Regions from separate parts of the Shewanella halotolerans genome, predicted to be linked through region 4. Evidence: predicted binding sites of a transcription regulator. Region 4 holds the regulator's gene; each other region holds the start of a gene.
What was found. Region 4 encodes MetJ, which represses methionine synthesis genes. Its sites were predicted from a motif close to TAGACGTCTAGACGTCTA; they were not measured.

Region 1 (2,208 bases), 270 kb from region 4:
CCTTGTCGGTGCGCTCCCAAGGGAACTCGTTACGACCGAAGTGACCGTAAGCCGCAGTTGCCTTGTAGATAGGACGCGCCAGGTCGAGCATTTCGGTCAGGCCATAAGGGCGCAGATCGAAGTGTTGACGAACCAGGCCGATAAGCACTTCTTCAGAGACTTTGCCTGTGCCGAAGGTTTCAACGCTGATAGAGGTTGGCTCGGCCACACCGATAGCGTAAGAAACTTGAATCTCACAGCGATCCGCCAGACCGGCAGCCACTATGTTCTTCGCCACATAACGGGCCGCATAGGCCGCGCTGCGGTCAACTTTTGATGGGTCTTTACCCGAGAATGCGCCGCCGCCGTGACGAGCCATGCCGCCGTAGGTGTCGACGATGATCTTACGACCCGTCAGACCACAGTCACCCATAGGACCACCGATAACGAAACGGCCGGTTGGGTTGATGAAGAACTTGGTCTCCTTGTTCAACCACTGTGCCGGTAGCACAGGCTTGATGATGGTTTCCATCACGCCTTCGATCAGATCAGACTGGCTGACGCTGTCGCAGTGCTGGGTAGAGAGAACCACGGCGTCGATGCCGACGATCTTGTTGTCTTCGTAGGCGAAGGTCACCTGGCTCTTGGCATCTGGACGTAACCAAGGCAGGGTGTTGTCTTTACGCACTTCTGACTGACGCTTCACCAATGCGTGAGCATAGGTGATAGGGGCTGGCATGAGTACGTCAGTTTCGTTGCTGGCGTAACCGAACATCAGGCCCTGGTCGCCGGCGCCTTGCTCTTTAGGATCGGCGCGATCGACACCCTGGTTGATGTCTGGAGACTGCTTACCAATGGCGTTGAGTACCGCACAAGAATCGGCATCGAAGCCCATGTCTGAGTGGGTGTAGCCGATTTCGCGAACCGTCTTACGGGTTAGCTCTTCAATATCGACCCATGCAGAAGTGGTCACCTCACCACCTACCATCACCATGCCGGTTTTGACGTATGTTTCGCACGCCACACGTGCCTTAGGATCTTGCTCTAAGATCGCGTCGAGTACCGCATCAGAAATTTGATCGGCGATTTTATCTGGATGACCTTCTGAGACCGACTCAGAGGTAAACAAGTGCTTTGCCATAATGGAAAAATCTCGTCTTTAAACAATTCGAATGTGTAGAAGTATCTACATCTAGACGGCCATTTTAGTGGAAATCAGATCGGATAACACCCTTTTCGATGAAAATTGTGGAGTAAAACCGGGTAAATATTCTAATGCTTCGGATGAGTTTAAATAAAAGTACAACTTAAAATATTGTTAATGTTGGATTTTTATTGTTGTTATAAGGCCGCGATTTTTTATTGCCAAAGGATCGCTTAGGCCAGTTAGATGAAGATCGCGGCGAGTCGGGTCTGCCTGCTCAGTCTTATGCTCGCAAATTTTGGTGAGGGCGACGGAGAAGTTTAAGCGGCGAGGTGAGGTTTTGCCTGGGGTCATCTTGAGTGTCATCGATGTGCACTTTTTCGCGTCTAGATGGATTTAATCTAAGCTAAAGGGCGAATTTTATTTGCGTCCCATCCGCGAGTAGGGGAAAATATGCCCCCATTGTTGCCCGCAAAATCGGCCCGCAAAATCCCCAACATTCAAATCAGCAGGAGAGAGCATGTCATCTCGTAAAGAACTCGCAAACGCTATCCGTGTGTTAAGTATGGATGCCGTTCAGAAAGCCAACTCTGGTCACCCAGGTGCGCCATTGGGAATGGCCGATATCGCCGAAGTGTTGTGGAATGATTTCCTGAAGCACAACCCGAACAACCCAGAGTGGGTCGACCGCGACCGTTTCATCCTTTCAAACGGCCACGGCTCTATGCTGATTTACTCTCTGCTTCACCTGACGGGTTATGCACTGCCGATGGATGAGCTGAAGAACTTCCGTCAGCTGCACTCTAAGACGCCGGGTCACCCTGAGTATGGTTACACCCCAGGTGTTGAAACCACTACCGGTCCACTGGGCGCGGGTATCAGCAACGCGGTAGGTATGGCGATTGCCGAGAAGACTCTGGCGGCGCAATTTAACCGTCCTGGCCACGATATCGTTGACCACTACACCTACTGTTTCCTGGGCGACGGCTGTCTGATGGAAGGTATCTCTCACGAGGCCTGTTCACTGGCGGGTACCCTAGGTCTTGGCAAGCTGATTGCCTTCTGGGATGACAACGGCATCTCTA
Region 2 (2,208 bases), 230 kb from region 4:
TGATCCCGGGCCACCGACAGCGCTTCTTCATATTCGCCCGTCTTGATCAGCCGCAGAAACTTGGCCGAGCCGGTAACGTTGGTGCGCTCGCCCACGTTCACAAACAGCGAGTCGGCGTCTATGGTCAGCGGCTCCAGGCCTGAGAGGCGACAGGCCACCGGCAGATCCGGCAGCTGGCGGGCACCGTGCTTGATGACGGCGGCGCGGATCGCCTTGATATGTTCTGGGGTGGTGCCGCAGCAGCCACCTATGATGTTGAGCAGGCCTTCCTCGGCCCAGGGGCCGATCACCTCGGCCATCTGCTCCGGGGTCTCGTCGTAGCCGCCAAACTCGTTGGGCAGGCCAGCATTGGGGTGCGCCGATACATAGCACTCGGCGATCTTCGACAGCTCCTCTACATAGGGGCGCAGCTCTTGCGGCCCCAAGGCGCAGTTGAGGCCGATGGAGAGCGGTTTCACGTGGCGCAGTGAATTGTAGAAAGCTTCTGTAGTTTGACCCGTCAGGGTGCGGCCCGAGGCATCGGTAATGGTGCCCGAGATCATCACAGGCAGACGCTGGCCCAGCTGTTCGAACAATGTCTCGATGGCAAACAGCGCCGCCTTGGCGTTGAGGGTATCGAAGATGGTTTCGACCATGATGATGTCGGCGCCGCCCTCGATAAGGGCCTGGGTCGACTCGATATAGGCTTCCACAAGGTCGTCGAAATGGATATTACGATAGCCAGGATCGTTCACATCTGGGCTGATGGAGCAGGTGCGGTTGGTGGGGCCGAGAACCCCGGCCACATAGCATTGACGGCCGGTTTCGGCGGCAACTTGGTCACAGGCGGCGCGGGCCAGTCGAGCGCCCTCTAGGTTTATCTCCCGTGACAGCGACTGCATCTCATAGTCGGCCATGGCCACCTGGGTGGCGTTGAAGGTGTTGGTCTCTATGATGTCGGCGCCCGCCAGCAGGTAATCTCTGTGGATCTGCTTGATAAGCTCGGGTTGGGTCAGCACCAACAGGTCGTTGTTACCCTTGAGATCGCAGGGCCACTCGGCAAAGCGTTCGCCGCGAAAGTCGGCCTCCTCCAGCTTGTGGTTCTGGATCATGGTGCCCATGGCGCCGTCGAGGATCAAAATTTCCTTATTGAGTCGCTCGCGGATCGCGTCGTTAATCTGCCTTACGTTTCGAACAGGGGATTGGGTCGCCATAACTTTCACCTACTTCAACTGACCTATTGCCTAAACTGCCGCGTCTATCGATTTGACGTGCTATTTTTATTTTGGATGTATAAACGTATAGACGTCTATACTAATCGACTTATAATACCCAGGGCAAGTCAAATGAGTATAAGCGTAAACACGGATGAAATTCGAGGGCTACGCCGCTGCGTCCTGTTTAAACCGCATTGTATGGAAAGGCTGACAAAGATATTTAATTTGAAAGTTTTTCAATGTGTTAATTGTCTGGCGTTGCCAAGCTTATTGCCATAAGGGTATGCTGCTAGCGACTTAACTTGAAAAGGTTTAATGCTGCAGTTATGACGCAAACGACACTCTATTTGATGCGCCACGGCGAATGTGAAGGCGGCAACCTGCTGCGCGGCCATAGCGATCAACCGCTTACAGAGATAGGCTTCGCCCAGATGCAGCTGGCCTATGCCAAGCTGCCCCAGACGGTGGACAGGGTGATCAGCTCGCCGCTTAAGCGTTGCCGCGTGTTTGCCGAACATCTGACGACTAAGAATCAGGTGAAGGTGGCGCTGGATGCCGGGCTCAAGGAGATCTACTTCGGCCGTTGGGATGGTCAGCCTATCCCTGAGCTGCATGCCGATCACGGCGAGGAGCTGAGTGCCTATTGGCGGGACCCTTGGGCCAATCCACTGCCCGAAGGGGAGCCCATGGCTGAGTTCGAGCAGCGTGTCGACGAGGTGGTCGAGCAATTGGTGCATCAGCATAGTGGTGAGGCCTTGTTACTGCTCACTCATGGCGGCGTGATACGTCACCTGATGGCCAAAGCCCTGGGGGTAGAGCGCGCCGTGGGCTTCTATACCCGGCTGAGCCTGGACTATGGCAGCGTGGTCAAGGTAAGCCACTATCGCGATAAGGCGGGAGAGGGCTACTGGCGCCTGCACTGGCACGACGCCGAGTAATTGATTTGTTAGCCCGAGTAGCAGCCCGCTTGCCAGCGGCGCGAAATTTAGCATAATAACCGTGCGTGGGGACC
Region 3 (2,208 bases), 450 kb from region 4:
TGGCGAGCTCTGGCGCCAGCTCGGTTTCGCTCTCCAGATCCACGGGCACGTGTAAGAGCGAACAGGAAGGCGCCAGCCAGACACGCTCTCCAAGATCTGCCACCACACCGCGCAGCCGCTCGGCCAAGATGTCGAGATCCGCCGCCCACACGTTACGGCCGTTGATCACCCCAAGGCTGAGCACCTGCGTAGGCTTAAGGCTGGCGCCAAACAAAGTGAGCTGTTCGGCATCGCTCACCAGATCCAGATGCAGGCCATCGACCACGAGCTCCTTAATCAACTCATGATGATGGGCCACAGAACCATAGTAGCTGGCCAGCAGCAGCTTAACCCCCTGGCCACTGAGTTCCCTGTATGCCGGCTCGAAGGCCGCCAGCCAGTCATCATCTAGTTCCAGCGCCAAGATAGGCTCGTCGAGCTGCACCCAGGTCACGCCCTGGTCGGCAAATCGCGCCAGAATGGCCTGGTAGGCCTCGACCAGCGCGGGCAGCAGGCTCAGCTTGTCGAAGGGCTCGCCCTCGCACTTGGCAAGATAGAGGTAGCTGACCGGGCCAAGCAATACCGGCTTAGGCTGATGCCCTAGGGATTTAGCCTCGGCCACCTCGTCGAACAGCTGCTCATAGGCTATTTCGAAGCGCTGACCCGCCGTGAGCTCGGGCACTATGTAGTGATAGTTGGTGTTGAAGTATTTCTTCATCTGGGCGGCACGGCTCGCCTCCCCCGTGGGGGCGCGGCCACGGGCCACTCGAAACAGGGTATCGAGATCCACCTGCTCGCCGCTGCGATGGCGCGCCGGGATGGCATTAATGGTAGCGCTCAGGGTGAGCACCTGATCGTAGAAGGCAAAGTCCCCAACCGGCACTTGCTTCACCCCCGCCGCCTGCTGCCACTGCCAATGGGTTCTGCGCAGTTCACTGGCGACCGATTGCAGCTGCGACTGGTCTATCTCACCACGCCAATATTTTTCCAGGGCAAATTTGAGTTCCCGTTGACGGCCGATGCGGGGAAAGCCTAATGAAGCGATATCTAGAGTTTGCATATTGTATACCTTTTGCATTAAGATGAGCGAAATTCATGGTTAGCGCCCTTCGCTGTCATCGCAATACAGGTTTGAGAACTGAAATTGCACAACAAACTAAAACAGGCGTCTGGACGTCTAGAAGTTTATTGTGCTAGTCTGTTGTCTCGCAATCGAATTGATTTCACGAGCAACATGAGCCAAATTCATGTGAGGTAAAAATGATAGAGCTTAGGCATTTACGTACATTGGTCGCCCTGAAAGAGAGCGGCAGTCTCGCGGGCGCAGCCAAGAAGCGCTTTGTCACCCAGTCGGCCTTATCCCACCAGATCAAGGAACTGGAGACCCGCATCAACTCGGCGATTTTCGTGCGTAAGAGTAAACCCCTCTCCTTTACCCAAGAGGGCGCGCGGCTGCTCAATCTGGCCGAAGAGATCTTGCCTAAGGTGATAGAAACCGAAATCGATCTGAAGAATGGCCTGGGAAGCGAGGCAAGAGATCTCTTTGTGGGTATCGAATGCCACAGCTGTTTTCGTTGGCTGATGCCGGTGATCGAGCAGTTTAATGCCAGCTTTCCTCACACCAACTTGGAGCTGTCGAGCCGCCACCTGTTCGACTCGCTGACCGCGCTCAAGCAGGGACAGCTGGATGTGGTGCTCACCTCAGACCCTATTCCCGACCATGATATTGCCTATCAGCACCTGTTCGATTTCGAGGTCAAACTCCTGGTCGCCGCGGATCATCCGCTGGCCGAGCTCCCCTATATCACGGCGGCGCAGCTTAGGGATCAGACCCTGCTCACCTACCCAGTGCCACTAGACAGGCTGGATATCTATCGCCACTTCATGGAGCCTGCAGGCGTGCCAGTTGCTAAACAGATCCGCTGCGATCTCACCGCCATGTTGCTGCAACGCATCGCCTGCAAAGATGGGGTTGCCGCCCTGCCCAACTGGTCGATCAACGAGGCCCATGGTCTGTCGCTCAAGGCGGTAAAATTGGGTTCAGAAGGGCTCAGACGCCCACTGTTTGGCGCCTATCGCAGCAACGGCAGCAGCGCACGCCTCGCACAGCAGTGGCTCAATCTGGTGACCTCTGAGGGGCTGGAGCGCCAGGGGCACTAAAGGCGCAATTTCAGAGCAGCTAAAAAAGGACACAAAAAAACCTGCACTCGGCAGGTTTTCTTTTATCAG
Region 4 (2,208 bases):
CGTCATGATACGGGTCTTGTTCTTGTCTATGCGCCCCACCAGGCGATTGGCCATCAGGTAACCCAGCAGCACAGAGGGGAGCAGCAGCGCCGAGCAGTAAAAGTGATGTAGGGTCAGCAGACCCGTGAGCCCCAGAATCACTATGGCGATAGTGGAGCTGAAGATGAAGAAGGCCGACAGGGCCGCGCGAAACTGCTTGGCATCCTTACCCGAGAGCAGTATGGCCAGCGGCGGTCCGCCGATAGCGGCGATGTTGCCGAAGATCCCCGAGATCACCCCTGCGATAAACAGGTTGCGGCGGTTAACCACCAGGTTGAGCCGCATCAGGCTTAGCAGTACGGCGATGGCCACGATAATGGCGATAGTCATGCCGAGCACGTCCTGGGGAGCGACCATGAGCAGGCCGGCGCCGATCAGTCCGCCGGGGATGCGTCCCAGCAAGGCATATTGCAGGCCGTTGAATTCTAGGGCGCCACGCTCGCGGATCAGAGTCAGCAGGGCGATAGAGAATCCCATCAGGATCACGGGCGCTGGCACAAGTGACGGCTCGATAAGATAGAGTAGGGGCGCGGCGACGACCGCCATGCCGAAACCGATTAGGCTCTGGGTGAGGGCGCCGACGAAGACGATAAGCGAGGCTAGCGCCAGAATATGGGGATCGAGCGGAAGTGCAGGCACTGCAATGTTCCAGGCTAAGGTTGAAAACTAAAAGAGGGACCGCCTAGCGATCCCTCTATCGATTCGTGTGTGAGTGGATTACTCCATCTCTTCCCACTCTATGCCCATCTCGGTCATCAAACGTTTGACTTCGGCCGGGATGCTATCTGGCTTGTCTTTAGACAGGTCATCGTCTTGGGGTAGTGGCTGACCGGTGTAGGCGTGCAGGAAGGCCTCGCACAGCAGCTCGCTGTTAGTGGCGTGACGCAAGTTGTTGACCTGGCGCCGGGTGCGCTCGTCGGTTAACACCTTAAGCACCTTAAGAGGAATAGAGACAGTGATCTTCTTTACCTGCTCATTCTTCTTACCATGTTCAGCATAGGGGCTGATATAATCGCCATTCCACTCAGTCATTGACTCACCTGTAAATTCTAAAATTCGGTGCAGATTTTAAACCCTTACAAATTACAGTCAAATTATTGCCTCGAATTTTTGGCAAATGCAAATAGATTTCTAAATGTTTGGACGTCTAAACGTCCAAAAGTTGTTGACGCTCACTACCGGCTTAGGTACATTTAGACGTCCAGACATCTCTTTTGTCCGAGGTGCCTGCCCAGATCCATATTGAGGAGTTGAAGATGACAGCGCGTAAACTAGCCACCGCCGCCGTACGACGAGGCATAGAGTCAGACACTCAGCACGGTGCCGTGGTGCCGCCTATCTATCTGTCGACAAATTACTCGTTTGAAGGGCATCAACAGCCGCGGGCGTTCGATTACAGCCGTTCCGGCAACCCGACCCGCTCCATTCTCGGCGATGCGATTGCCGAACTGGAACAAGGGGCGACCGGCGTGGTGACCTGTACCGGCATGGCCGCCATCACCCTGGTGACCAGCCTGCTAGGCCCAGAAGATCTGCTGGTGGTGCCTCACGATTGCTATGGCGGCAGCTATCGCCTATTCACCAACCTGGCCAAGAAGGGCGCCTTCAAGCTCTTGGTGGTGGATCAAACCGACGATGCCGCGTTGCAGCAGGCGCTGACCCAGTCACCCAAGATGGTGTGGCTTGAGACCCCCTCTAACCCGCTGCTGCGAGTCGTCGATATCGAGGCCATCGCCCAGGCGAGCCACAAGGTGGGTGCTCAGGTGGTGGTGGACAACACCTTCCTTTCTCCCGTTTTACAACAGCCACTGTTGCTGGGGGCCGATATCGTGGTGCACTCGACCACCAAATATATCAATGGTCACAGTGATGTGGTGGGCGGCGCCGTGGTGGCCAAAGACCCTGAGGTGGGCGAGCTGCTGCACTGGTGGTCAAATACCCTAGGTTTGACCGGGTCGGCCTTCGACAGCTACCTGACCCTGAGGGGGCTGAGAACCCTGGCGGTGCGCATTCGTGAACACCAAGCCAACGCTCAGAAGGTATTGGCACTGCTTTGTGACCACAAGGCGGTGGAAAAAGTGTATTATCCGGGGCTTGCCGAGCATCCAGGCCATGAAATTGCGGCCAGACAGCAGAAGGGCTTCGGCGCTATGCTGAGTTTTGAGCTAA

Region 1: metK (methionine adenosyltransferase) is a predicted target of MetJ. The motif match lies at 1,165-1,182, and genes of this name have one in related genera.
Region 2: metH (methionine synthase) is a predicted target of MetJ. The motif match lies at 1,274-1,291, and genes of this name have one in related genera.
Region 3: metE (5-methyltetrahydropteroyltriglutamate--homocysteine S-methyltransferase) is a predicted target of MetJ. The motif match lies at 1,150-1,167, and genes of this name have one in related genera.

The regions. Positions count from the first base shown of each region.
Region 1 is NZ_CP080417.1:863,276-865,483, forward strand. It holds gene metK (methionine adenosyltransferase) at 1-1,120, opposite strand, end outside; gene tkt (transketolase) at 1,644-2,208, shown strand, end outside.
Region 2 is NZ_CP080417.1:822,662-824,869, forward strand. It holds gene metH (methionine synthase) at 1-1,193, opposite strand, end outside; gene K0H81_RS03690 (histidine phosphatase family protein) at 1,523-2,134, shown strand; cobalamin riboswitch at 2,207-2,208, shown strand, end outside.
Region 3 is NZ_CP080417.1:1,048,460-1,050,667, reverse strand. It holds gene metE (5-methyltetrahydropteroyltriglutamate--homocysteine S-methyltransferase) at 1-1,039, opposite strand, end outside; gene K0H81_RS04640 (LysR family transcriptional regulator) at 1,240-2,139, shown strand.
Region 4 is NZ_CP080417.1:595,794-598,001, forward strand. It holds gene K0H81_RS02680 (sulfite exporter TauE/SafE family protein) at 1-678, opposite strand, end outside; gene metJ (met regulon transcriptional regulator MetJ) at 757-1,071, opposite strand; gene metB (cystathionine gamma-synthase) at 1,296-2,208, shown strand, end outside.